DNA from 3 places in the Micromonospora sp. NPDC020750 genome. Region 2 is predicted to be linked to each of the others. Evidence: predicted binding sites of a transcription regulator. Region 2 holds the regulator's gene; each other region holds the start of a gene.
What was found. The regulator HrcA, encoded in region 2, represses chaperone genes, less so after heat shock. The targets are predictions, from matches to a motif close to GGTTNGCACNCTCNNNNNGAGNGTGCNAACC.

Region 1 (4,238 bases), on a different contig from region 2:
TCGCGGGACCAGCCGGCCACCGCGTCGATCAGCTCCGCGAGCAGGCCGGTGCCCCGCCGCTGCGGGGTGACGTAGACGGCGTACACCACGGTCAGGCCCGGCTCGTCCGGGGCGACCGTGCCGCCGGCGTGCCCCAGGAGCCGGCCGGCGGGGCCGCCGGGTCGGTCGGTGCCCGGGTCGGCGACGAACTGCGCGGTGTGCCGGCCGACGGCGACCGAGGCGATCCGGGCCGCGTAGTCGGCGTGCGGACGGGCGGCGGCGTCCGCCAGGGTCTCCAGGAAGGCCAGCGGGGCGTCGGCGAGCATCTCAAGGCGCAGCGCGCGCATCCGGGCCGCGTCCCACGGGGTCACCCGGTGGACGACGGTCGCCCGCGTGGCCGGGGCGAGCGTCCTGTCCGGCGCGGGGCGCCCGGCGGCCGCCGGGCGGGGACCTGCTGTCATTCCGCATGCTTACCGCAGTGACGCCGGCCTATGCGCCTCCGGGTCGAGGTCGGTCCGATATTGCCTGATTTGCGGTCGTGCGCCTGCGTGACGGCTCGTGTACCGTGCGATTTTGGTCACTGAATTCAGGGTCGTCGTCGACCCCGAAGCCGGTGGTCCGGGGCCGCCGGTTCGCGCCGGCGTCCCGCCGCTTTGGCAGGCCGCGCGACGTGAGGAAGTGCACCGTGGCACAGGGCACCGTGAAGTGGTTCAACGCCGAAAAGGGCTATGGCTTCATCGCCGTCGACGGGGGGCAGGACGTCTTCGTCCACTTCTCCGCGATCGAGATGGACGGCTACAAGGCGCTGGACGACGGACAACGGGTGGAGTTCGAGATCGCCCAGGGGCAGAAGGGCCCACAGGCCGAGCGGGTCCGCGTCGTCGCCTGACCGCCCGCCCAGGTCCGGGGCCCGCGGCTGGGCGGGCCCGGGCCGACCCGCCCGCGACCGCGACAACGGGGCACCCCAGCCGGCCCCGCCAGCCGGACGCCGTGGCCGAGTGCGTCAGCCGGCCGCGGTGGCCCCGGGGCGGGCTGGCGACGCGGGACTGGGCCTCGACGCGGAACTGGGCCTCCGGTGCGCCGACGCGCTGCGCCCCGCCGATGGGTGCCGACCCGGCGGGTACCCAGTCGAGCCCTGCCGGCGGGTGCCGACCCGGCGGGTGCCCAGTCGAGCCCTGCCGGCGGGTGCCGACCCGGCCGGTACCCAGTCGAGCCCCGCCGACATCTTCGCCGACGCCCGCCCTGCTGCTGGTGGCCCGCCCCGTACCTCGATTCCGAACCGCACCCCGCCAGCCCGCGCAAGTTCAGGGAATGTGTGGCCTTTCGGCGCTCCATGACCACACATTCTCTGAATTTGCGCCGATCGGGGGGCCCGGCGCGTAGCTCGGTCCCGGCCGGGCCTGCCATGACGCCGGTTGCCCCGTCGCTCCCGGGCCCGCAGGTCGATGGCTGCCTCGGGTTTCCCGGCCGCCCGGCAGGTCCATTCGTCGACGGCGACGGTATCCCCGAGCGCGGCCAGTACGGCCAGCGCCACCGGGGCGCTGACGGTTGCGGAGCCGGTTCGGCCTGGCCGTCACGTAACCGGGCGACGGGCGTGCGGGGTCCGGTGACCGTCGTCGGTAGGTGGGTGAACTTGGCCGAGTCGGCGGGCGGACAGCGCTGGTCAGGGCTCGCAAACCGGGTCCGGACCCGGCATCGTGCTTGCACTCGGCAGGGGAGAGTGCTAAACAAGTCATTGGCACTCGCATACCGTGAGTGCCAATGGTCGGGACGGTGGGGCCACGGGCTCCCGGCGGGCAACCGCCGGGTGGCGCATGGCCGGTCGTCGCGGGCTATCCGGCCCGGCCGAGGAGACGTCGTCGTCGCCAGGTGGCGACGTCCCAAGGTGCGTACACCAGGCGGCCCATCCGGGACACACACTCGGGTGGCCCGTGAGTGTCCAGGAGGACAACGCCGTATGGCCAAGATGATCGCGTTCGACGAAGAGGCTCGCCGTGGCCTCGAGCGGGGCATGAACCAGCTCGCCGACGCCGTGAAGGTGACCCTCGGCCCCAAGGGCCGCAACGTGGTGCTCGAGAAGAAGTGGGGTGCCCCCACCATCACCAACGATGGTGTGAGCATCGCCAAGGAGATCGAGCTCGAGGACCCGTACGAGAAGATCGGCGCTGAGCTGGTCAAGGAGGTCGCGAAGAAGACCGACGACGTTGCCGGTGACGGCACGACGACGGCGACCGTCCTGGCCCAGGCCCTGGTCCGTGAGGGCCTGCGCAACGTGGCCGCCGGCGCCAACCCGATGGCCCTGAAGCGGGGCATCGAGGCCGCCGTGGCCAGCGTCTCGGAGGAGCTGTCCAAGCTCGCCAAGGACGTCGAGACCAAGGAGCAGATCGCCTCCACCGCCTCCATCTCCGCCGGTGACAGCACCGTCGGTGAGATCATCGCCGAGGCGATGGACAAGGTTGGCAAGGAAGGCGTCATCACCGTCGAGGAGAGCAACACCTTCGGCCTGGAGCTTGAGCTCACCGAGGGCATGCGCTTCGACAAGGGCTACATCTCCGCGTACTTTATGACCGACCCGGAGCGTATGGAGGCCGTCTTCGACGACCCGTACCTCCTCATCGTCAACAGCAAGATCGCCTCGGTGAAGGACCTGCTCCCGATCCTGGAGAAGGTCATGCAGTCGGGCAAGTCGCTGCTGATCATCGCCGAGGACATCGAGGGCGAGGCCCTGGCCACCCTCGTGGTCAACAAGGTCCGTGGCACCTTCAAGTCGGTCGCCGTCAAGGCGCCGGGCTTCGGTGACCGCCGCAAGGCCATGCTGGCTGACATCGCCATCCTCACCGGTGGCCAGGTCATCAGCGAGGAGGTCGGCCTCAAGCTGGACGCCGTCGGCCTCGACATGCTGGGCCGCGCCCGCAAGGTCGTGGTGACCAAGGACGAGACCACCATCGTCGACGGTGCCGGCGACGCCGAGCAGATCCAGGGTCGGGTCAACCAGATCCGGGCCGAGATCGACAAGAGCGACTCCGACTACGACCGCGAGAAGCTGCAGGAGCGCCTGGCCAAGCTGGCCGGCGGTGTTGCGGTGATCAAGGTCGGCGCGGCCACCGAGGTCGAGCTCAAGGAGCGCAAGCACCGCATCGAGGACGCCGTTCGCAACGCGAAGGCGGCCGTCGAGGAGGGCATCGTCCCGGGTGGTGGCGTCGCGCTGGTGCAGGCCGGCAAGACCGCCTTCGAGAAGCTGGACCTGACCGGCGACGAGGCGACCGGCGCGCAGATCGTCAAGATCGCGCTGGACGCCCCGCTGCGGCAGATCGCCGTCAACGCCGGCCTCGAGGGTGGCGTGGTCGTCGAGCGCGTCCGCAACCTCGACCCGGGCCACGGCCTCAACGCCGCCAGCGGCGAGTACGTGGACCTGCTGGCCGCGGGCATCATCGACCCGGCCAAGGTCACCCGGTCGGCGCTGCAGAACGCCGCCTCCATCGCGGCGCTCTTCCTCACCACCGAGGCCGTCGTCGCGGACAAGCCGGAGAAGGCCTCGGCTGCCCCGGCTGGCCCGGGTGGCGGGGAAATGGACTTCTGAGTCCAGCTCCACCGAACGCCGAAGGGGCGGGCCGCTGACACGGCCCGCCCCTTTCGTCGTCTGCCGGCCCGCCGGTCACGTCGGCAGGGGTCGCTGGTTGCGTCGCTTCCGGGCCCGGTCGTACGGCGGGTCAATGCGGATCGGCTCGTCCACCAGGACCACCGGCTCCTCGGCCGGGGGCTCGTCGTCCTCCGTCATCTCCGCGAGCTGCTCGGCGTCGCCGTAGTCCAGCCGGTCGAACGGCAGCTGCCCCGGGATCTCCTCGACCGGCACCCAGGTGGCCGGCTGCGCGTCGTCGGTCTGCTCGTCGTCCGTGGCCATGACCGCCTCCTCTACCCAGACGGTAGGGGCCGTCGATGGCCGACGCGGCCGAACGGCGCTATACAGGCCCATGCCCGTTTCGCCGCCCGGCCTGCCAACGCGGCGTCCGGCGGCCCGGCCTGCACGCACCCGGCGGCCCGGCCTGCCACGCAGCCAGCACTCGGCGGCCCGGGCACCGGCCCGGGCGTCCCCGCTCATCCGGTGGCCGGCAGCGCCTTGCGGTACAGGAAGAAGACGCGCTCGATCCGGGCCCCCGCGCTGCCCGAGTAGAAGGGCACCGGGCCCACCCAGCCGATCTGGGCGGATTCCACCCCCTCGGCCCGCTGGTCGCGCAGGCACCGGCGCAGCAGCACCCCGC
Region 2 (4,238 bases):
GTAGAGGTCGCCACGGCCGGTGCCGCGCAGGTGCGGCACGCCCCGGGCACGCAGCCGCAGGGTGCTGCCCGGCTGGGTGCCGGCCTTGACGTCGACCGTCTCCTCGCTGTCCAGCGTCTTGATGGTCAGCCGGGTGCCGAGCGCGGCGGCGGTCATCGGGACGGTCACCCGGCAGTGCAGGTCGTCGCCCTTGCGGGAGTAGACGTCGTGCGTGCGCTCGTGGATCTCCACGTACAGGTCGCCGGCGGTGCCGCCGCCCGGGCCGACCTCGCCCTGCTGGGCCAGCCGGATCCGCATGCCGTCCTCGACCCCGGCCGGGATCTTCACGGTCAGCGAGCGGCGGGTGCGCACCCGCCCGTCGCCGGCGCAGGTCGGGCAGGGGTGCGGGATCGTGGTGCCGTACCCCTGGCAGACCGTGCACGGCCGGGCGGAGACCACCTGGCCGAGGAACGTGCGCTGCACCGACTGGACCTCGCCCCGGCCGCCGCACGCCTCACAGGTGGCCAGGTGGGTGCCGGCGGCGGTGCCCGCGCCGGAGCAGGTGGTGCAGAGCACGGCGGTGTCGACGGTGATCGGCGCCTCGACGCCGAACGCCGTCTCGTGCAGGTCCAGCTCCAGCCGCAGGATCGCGTCGGCCCCCGGCCGGGTACGCGGGCGGGGCCCGCGCGCGCCGCCGGCCGCGCCGCCGAAGAAGGCGTCCATGATGTCCTGGAAGCCGACGAACGGGCCGGCCCCGCCGGGCCCGCCCGGGCCCGCGCCCCCGCCGCCCGGCGCGAGCGGGTCACCGCCCAGGTCGACGATCTGCCGTTTCCGGTCGTCCGAGAGGACCTCGTACGCGGCGTTGATGTCCTTGAACTTCTCCTGTGCCTCCGGGTCCGGATTCACGTCCGGGTGGAACTGCCGCGCCAGCTTGCGGTAGGCGCGCTTGATCTCGTCGTCGGAGGCTTCCCGGCCTACGCCGAGGATGCCGTAGTAGTCCCTGGCCACTGCGTTCCCGTGTCCTCATGTTCGTCTCGCGTTGCGCCGGTCGGCGGCCGGAGCCGGCCGTCGGCCCTGACTGGTCAGTTCTGGGCCAGCAGCTCGCCCACGTAGCGTGCCACGGCCCGCACCGTGGCGATGGTGCCGGGGTAGTCCATCCGGGTGGGGCCGAGCACGCCCAGGCCGCCGAGCGCGGCCGCCCCCGGCCCGTACCCGGTGCTCACCACCGAGGCGGCGCGCAGGTTGTCGATCTCGTTCTCGTCGCCGATCAGCACCCGGGTGGTGGTCGACTCGGCCTCGCCGATGAGTTTGAGCATCACCACCTCCTCCTCCAGGGCCTCCAGGATCGGCCGCAGCGAACCCTGGAAGTCCAGCAGGCCGCCCCGGGTGAGGTTGGCGGTGCCGGCGAGCGCGATGCGTTCCTCGTGCCGCTCGACCAGCGTCTCCAGCAGCACCGTGGACAGCGTGGTCATGGCCGGACGCAGGTGCGCCGCCGACTCCTCGACCAGGGCCTGCACCAGTGGCGGGGTCTCCGACAGCCGGCTGCCGACCAGCTTCTCGTTGACCAGCCGGCGCAGGTCGGTGACGACGTCGGCGGGGACCGGCGCGGGCAGCTCGACCAGCCGCTGCTCGACCCGCCCCGTGTCGGCGATCATCACCAGCATCAGCCGGGTGGTGGAGATCGGCACCAGCTCCAGGTGCCGCACCGAGGACCGGGCGAGCGACGGGTACTGCACCACGGCGACCTGCCGGGTGAGCTGGGCCAGCAGCCGGACCGTGCGGTGCACCACGTCGTCCAGGTCGACTGCGCCGACCAGGAAGCGCTCGATGGCCCGGCGCTCGGCCGGGCTGAGCGGCTTGACCCGGGAAAGCCGGTCGACGAAAAGCCGGTAGCCCCGGTCGGTGGGAACCCGCCCGGCGCTGGTGTGCGGCTGCCGGATGTACCCCTCCTCCTCCAGCACCGCCATGTCGTTGCGGACGGTCGCCGGGGAGACGCCGAGCTGGTGGCGCTCGACCAGGGCCTTGCTGCCGACCGGCTCCTGGGTGGCGACGTAGTCCTCGACGATCGCGCGGAGCACGGCGAGCTTGCGGTCGTCGAGACCCACTCCCCTTACCTCCTGTCGCACGTCGGTGCCCCGTCGTCGCGGCGACGCCCCGGGCCTGCCCGCCGGCTGGCGAAGCCTGGCACTCGACTGTAATGAGTGCCAGTCTACGTCGGCTGCCCCGCCGTCGGTAAGATCACAGACGGACCGTCGGCCCGGCCACGGCACCCGGGCGACGGAGCGGGACGCCGGCCCCGCTGCCGATCATCCCCTCGTCCCGACCAGTGTCGCTCTGGTGCCCACTTGTCGGCAGCCCCTACCGTGACGTGCATGACTGAACCACCTCGCCCTCCCGGATCAGGCGACCCGGGCGGCTACCCGCCCGAGGCCAACCCGCCGTCGGCACCGTACGGCTCGTCGGCGGACGAGCCGCCCACCGCACCACTTTCCGGGGCTCCCGGGGTGGGCGGCTATCCCCCGCCCGGTGGCTATCCACCACCCACCGGCGACCAGTCGCCGTCGGGCGGTTACCCGCCGCCCGGCAGCCAGCCCCCGCCGGGTGGCTTCAACCCGGGCGGCTACCCCCCGGGTGGCGCATACCCCCCGGGTGCCGGATATCCGACCGGCGGGGCGTACCCGGGCCCGACCGGCGGCTACCCGACCAACGACGACAAGACCTGGGCGCTGATCGCGCACTTCGGCGGTCCGCTCGGCGTGGTGGTCGGCGGCAGCCTGCTCGGCTGGGTCGCCCCGCTGATCGCGCTCGTGGTCAAGGGCCCGCAGTCGCCGACCGTGCGCGCGCACGCCGTCGCGGCGCTGAACTTCCAGCTCACCTGGGTGATCGCCCTCCTGGTCAGCTTCGTGCTCGCCGTGGTCACCTGCGGGGTCCTGTTCTTCATCCCGATGCTGGTCGCCCTGGTGCCGATCATCTTCGGCATCATCGGCGGCATCAAGGCCAACGAGGGCACGCTCTACCGCTATCCGATGACCTACAACCTCGTGAAGTGACCCGCTTCGGCCGGCCCCCGTCGGGCCGGCCGGAAGCCGGGCAGCCGGCCCGGCGCACGGGGGCGCGGGACAAGGCGTCCGATCAGGGCAGCAGGTCGCGCACGACCGCGTCGGCCAACAGCCGGCCACGCAGGGTGAGCACGGCCCGGCCGGCCGCGTACCCGGCCGGGTCGAGCAGCCCGCCGGCCACGGCCCGCTCCGCGCCGGCCCGGCCCGGCGCGTCCAGCACTTCCAGCGGCAGGCCGGAGGCGAGCCGCAGGCGCAGCATTACGTCCTCCATGTGCGCCTCGCCGGGTGTGAGCACCTCCCGGGCCAGGCCGGGGGACTCCCCCACCGCGAGCCGCTTCGCGTACGCGCTCGGGTGCTTGACGTTCCACCAGCGCACCCCGCCGACGTGGCTGTGCGCCCCCGGCCCCAGGCCCCACCAGTCCGCGCCGGTCCAGTAGAGCAGGTTGTGCCGGCACCGCCCGGCCGGCGTGCGGGCCCAGTTGGACACCTCGTACCAGGAGAAGCCGGCCGCGCCGAGGGCGGCCTCCGCGGCCAGGTAGCGGTCCGCCGCCACGTCGTCGGAGGGGTACGGCAGCTCGCCGCGCCGCATCCGCGCGGCCAGCCGGGTGCCGTCCTCCACGATCAGGGCGTACGCGCTGACGTGGTCCACCCCGGCGGCGACCACCTGGTCGAGGGACGCCGCGAAGTCCTCGGCGCCCTCCCCCGGCGTGCCGTAGATCAGGTCCAGGTTGACGTGGTCGAACCCGGCGTCGCGGGCCTCCGCCGCGGCGGCGGTGGCCCGGCCGGCGCTGTGCCGACGGTCGAGTACCGCCAGCACCCCCGGGGCGGCGGACTGCATGCCCAGCGAGATGCGGGTGTACCCGGCCGCCCGCAGGGTCTTCAGCGACTGCGGCGTGACCGACTCCGGGTTGGCCTCGGTGCTCACCTCGGCGTCGGCCGCCAGCCCCCAGGTGCGGTCGATGCCGTCGAGGATCCGGGCCAGGTCGTCGGCCGGGAGCAGGGTCGGGGTGCCGCCGCCGACGAACACGGTGTCGACCCTCGGCGGCGGGGTCCCGCCGAGCACCCGGCCCGCGAGGGCCAGCTCGGCCAGCACCGTGTCGGCGTACGACTCGCGGCCGACCCCGCCGCCCAACTCGTCGGCCGTGTACGTGTTGAAGTCGCAGTAGCCGCACCGGCTGGCGCAGAACGGCACGTGCACGT
Region 3 (4,238 bases), on a different contig from region 2:
GACCAGCGCCTTGCGCACGATCGAGACGCCGACCTTCTCGTCGCCGGTCAGGCCGAGGTCGTCGTCGAGCACCGAGCGGATCTGCGTCAGGGCGGCGCCACCACCGGGCACCGTGCCCTCCTCGACGGCGGCCTTGGTCGCGGCGATGGCGTCCTCGATGCGGTGCTTGCGCTCCTTCATCTCGACCTCGGTCGCCGCGCCCACCTTGATGACCGCGATGCCGCCGGAGAGCTTCGCCAGCCGCTCCGCCAGCTTCTCCCGGTCCCACTCGGAGTCCGAGGCCTCGATCTCCTTGCGGATCTGGGCGACCCGGTCGGCGACCTCGCTGGACTGCCCGCCACCGTCGACGACGGTGGTGTTCTCCTTGTCGACCACGACGCGCCGGGCGGTGCCGAGCACCTCCAGGCCGACCTGGTCCAGCTTGTAGCCCAGCTCCGGGGCGACCAGCTCGGCGCCGGTGAGGATCGCCATGTCCTGGAGCATCGCCTTGCGGCGGTCGCCGAAGCCGGGGGCCTTCACCGCGCAGACCTTGAGGGTCTTGCGGATCGAGTTGACCACCAGGGTGGACAGGGCCTGGCCCTCGACGTCCTCGGCGATGATCAGCAGCGGCTTGCTGTTCTGGAGGACCTTCTCCAGCAGCGGCAGCAGCTCCTCGATCGCCGAGATCTTCTGCGTGGTGATCAGGATGTACGGGTCCTCGAGGACCGCCTCCTGCCCCTCCACGTCGGTGACGAAGTTCGGCGAGATGAAGCCCTTGTCGAACTGGAGACCCTCGGTCACGTCCAGCTCGGTGGCGAGGGTGGAACCCTCCTCGACGGTGATGACACCGTCGCGGCCGACCCGCTCCATCGCCTCGGCGATCAGCTCGCCGATCGTGGCGTCCTGCGCGGAGATCGTCGCCACGTGCGCGATCGACTCCTTGCTGGCGACCTCGACGGCCCGTTCGAGCAGGGCCTCGGAGACCCTGTTGGCGGCCACGTCGATGCCGCGCTTGAGGCCGGCCGGGTTGGTGCCGGCGGTCACGTTGCGCAGGCCCTCGCGGACCATCGCCTGGGCCAGCACGGTCGCGGTGGTGGTCCCGTCGCCGGCGACGTCGTTGGTCTTGGTCGCCACCTCCTTGACCAACTGCGCGCCGAGGTTCTCGTACGGGTTGGTGAGCTCGATCTCCTTGGCGATGGTCACGCCATCGTTGGTGATCGTGGGCACACCGAACTTCTTGTCCAGGACGACGTTGCGCCCGCGCGGGCCGAGAGTGACCTTGACCACGTCCGCGAGGGCGTTGACACCGTGTTCCAACAGGTGTCGGGCGTCATCCGAGAAGCTAAGGATCTTCGCCATTAATGTCCCTTCGAGGCGTCACTGCCCCGGCCCGGCGAACCGGACCGGGGCAGTGACACTGATCGGTTGCCTACTTCTCGATGACCGCGAGAACGTCGCGGGCGGAGAGCACCAGGTACTCCTCGCCGGCGTACTTGATCTCGGTGCCGCCGTACTTCGAGTAGATGACGGTGTCGCCGACGGCGACGTCAACCGGGATCCGGTTGCCCTTGTCGTCGATCCGGCCCGGGCCGACAGCGAGGACAGTGCCCTCCTGCGGCTTCTCCTTGGCGGTGTCGGGGATCACGATGCCCGACGCCGTGGTGGTCTCAGCCTCGTTCGCCTGGACCAGGATCCGGTCCTCGAGCGGCTTGATCGCAACCTTGGTCGCGGTAGTCACGGGCATACCCTCCTGGGGTATTGGTTTCGTTGCTGGCCGACGGGGCCGACCAGCGTCAATCTGCCACATGCCACCGGGCGGGGCCGTCGTCGCGGGTGCCGGTCCGCCTGGCGTTCAGCGCCCGGGCACGGGCCCGGAAGCTGGCACCCTCGATGGGAGAGTGCTAATCGCAGGTTAGGCCGTGGCTAGCACTCCGTCAAGGAGAGTGCCAGCGCGCCACCCGTCGTGTCGCCACAGTTCCGCCACTCGTAACCGCGACACGCCGACGACACCTCGCCACACCGTGTTCGGCTCCCTACCGTCGGTGGCCTCCATCGGAGGCCACCGAAAGGGGAGACCGAGGGTCCCGGACAACCGGCCCCGGAGGCCGCCGACAACCGGGCCGGGGTGGTCGCCGTCCAGGACAGCGAGGGCCCGGCCGGGCCGGTGCTCACCTGCACCCCGGCGAAACTGGCGGGCCTTCGTCGCCGCCGCTCCCGCCCGCTGACACCACCGTCCGGCCGCCGGGCGGACCCTTGCCGGCCCGCAACCGCACAGCCCGGCCGGGGCCGGGACAATGGTCGGGTGGATCTCGACCAGTTCGCCGCCCTGCGTACCCCCGAGGGGTCGGCCGCGCTCGACGCGGCGACCGAGCGGGCCGGCGGCGACCCGCTGGCCGCGGCGGGCGCGCTCCGCTCGGCCGGAATCCCGGCCGGGCTCGCGGCGGCGGCGCTGACCCAGGCGGAGCTGCGCCGCCGGGCGGTCGGCAAATTCGGGCCGGAGGCCGCCGGCATGTTCCTCACCCGCCCCGGGCTGGAGCAGGCCACCCGCCGGGTGGTCGCCGACCGGCGGGCCGACCGGCTGCGCGCAGCCGGGGTGCGCACTCTCGCCGACCTGGGCTGCGGCCTCGGGTCCGACGCGCTCGCCGCCGCCCGCGCCGGCATCCGGGTGTACGGGGTGGAGGCCGACCCGGTGACCGCCGAGATGGCCGCCGCGAACGCCGAGGCCGCCGGGCTGGCCGGCGCGTTCACCGTGGAGTGCGGCGACGCCACGGCGTTCGACGTGGACCGGGTCGACGCGGTCTTCTGCGACCCGGCACGGCGCAGGGCCGGCACCGGGCGGCGGATCTTCGACCCGAACGCCTACTCGCCGCCGTGGGACTTCGTCACCGGCCTGGCCGAGCGGGTGCCGCACACCGTGGTCAAGGTGGCCCCCGGCCTCGACCACGCGCTGATCCCGGCCGGAGCCGAGGCCGAGTGGGTGAGCGTGGCCGGCGACCTGGTCGAGGCCGCCCTGTGGTGCGGCCGGCTCGCCGAGGTCCCCCGCCGCGCCACCCTGCTGACGGAGAAGCCGCCCGCCGGGATGGCCCGTCACCAGCTCACCGGCTCCGGCGCGGTCGAGGCCACGGTCGGCCCGGTCCGCCGGTACGTCCACGACCCCGACCCGGCGGTGGTCCGCGCCCACCTGGTCGCGGAGCTGGCCGACGCCATCGACGCCACGCTCGCCGACCCGAGCATCGCCTACCTGTACGCCGACGCGCCGGGCGCGACGCCGTTCGCCCGCTGCCTGGAGATCACCGACGTGCTGCCGTTCTCGCTGAAGCGGCTGCGCGCCCTGCTGCGCGAGCGCCGGGTGGGCCGGGTCGAGATCCTCAAGCGCGGCTCGGCGCTGGAGCCGGAGAAGCTGCGGCGGGACCTGCGGCTGGCCGGCCCGGAGGCGGCGAGCCTGGTGCTGACCCGGGTCGCCGACGCGCCCACCGTGCTGCTGTGCCAGCCGGTGGGCTGACCCCGGGTCGCCTGCCGCGCCCACCGTGCTGGCGTGCCAGCCGGAGGGCTGGGCCACCGCCGCACCGGTCGGTGGGCGGCCCCCGGTGCGGACCGGTCCTGCCGCAGCGTCGATCCGCCGTTTCCGGTGGCCCGCCGGGCGACGCCGGGTTAGCTTGTCGGACATGGCGGGACAGGGCACTCCGGCGACGGCGCTGCTGAACAGGCGGAAGATCCGGCACAGCACCCACCCGTACGACGTCTCGCCGGACGCGCCGGACTACGGCGCGCTGGTCGCGGCGGCCCTGGGCGTACCCCCGGAGCGGGTGTTCAAGTCGCTGGTCACCGAGGTCGACGGCGTGCTCACCGTGGCGGTGGTGCCGGTGACCGGTGAGTTGGACCTCAAGGCGCTGGCCGCCGCGCTCGGCGGCAAGCGGGCGACGATGGCGGACCGGACGGTCGCCGAGCGGGCCACCGGCTACGTACGCGGCGGGATCAGCCCGATCGGCCAGCGCAAGCGCCTGCCCACGGTGCTGGACGCCGCCGCCCTGACCCACGACACCGTCTACGTCTCGGCCGGCCGGCGCGGCCTCCAGGTTGAGCTTGCCCCGGCCGACCTGATCGCCCTCACCGACGCCGCCACGGCCCCGATCGCGGCCCACTGACCCCACCGCCCACCCGCTGGCCGCCGCTCCCCCCGCGCACCGCAAGCGGCCCGGCCGGACCGGCGGTCCGGGTCGCGTCCGGGCAGTACAGGGCCGGGATGCCTGCTCCCGGCG

Region 1: groL (chaperonin GroEL) is a predicted target of HrcA. The motif match lies at 1,713-1,743, and genes of this name have one in related genera.
Region 3: groES (co-chaperone GroES) is a predicted target of HrcA. The motif match lies at 1,856-1,886, and genes of this name have one in related genera.

What each region holds. Positions count from the first base shown of each region.
Region 1 is NZ_JBIRTH010000002.1:269,945-274,182, forward strand. Features, by position in the region: gene ACH4T9_RS06405 (GNAT family N-acetyltransferase) at 1-440, opposite strand, end outside; gene ACH4T9_RS06410 (cold-shock protein) at 665-868, shown strand; gene groL (chaperonin GroEL) at 1,937-3,559, shown strand; gene ACH4T9_RS06420 (hypothetical protein) at 3,635-3,880, opposite strand; gene ACH4T9_RS06425 (GNAT family N-acetyltransferase) at 4,075-4,238, opposite strand, start outside.
Region 2 is NZ_JBIRTH010000017.1:13,377-17,614, reverse strand. Features, by position in the region: gene dnaJ (molecular chaperone DnaJ) at 1-987, opposite strand, end outside; gene hrcA (heat-inducible transcriptional repressor HrcA) at 1,062-2,084, opposite strand; gene ACH4T9_RS30805 (DUF4870 domain-containing protein) at 2,352-3,029, shown strand; gene hemW (radical SAM family heme chaperone HemW) at 3,112-4,238, opposite strand, start outside.
Region 3 is NZ_JBIRTH010000002.1:563,602-567,839, reverse strand. Features, by position in the region: gene groL (chaperonin GroEL) at 1-1,338, opposite strand, end outside; gene groES (co-chaperone GroES) at 1,409-1,723, opposite strand; gene ACH4T9_RS07890 (methyltransferase domain-containing protein) at 2,282-3,481, shown strand; gene ybaK (Cys-tRNA(Pro) deacylase) at 3,645-4,124, shown strand.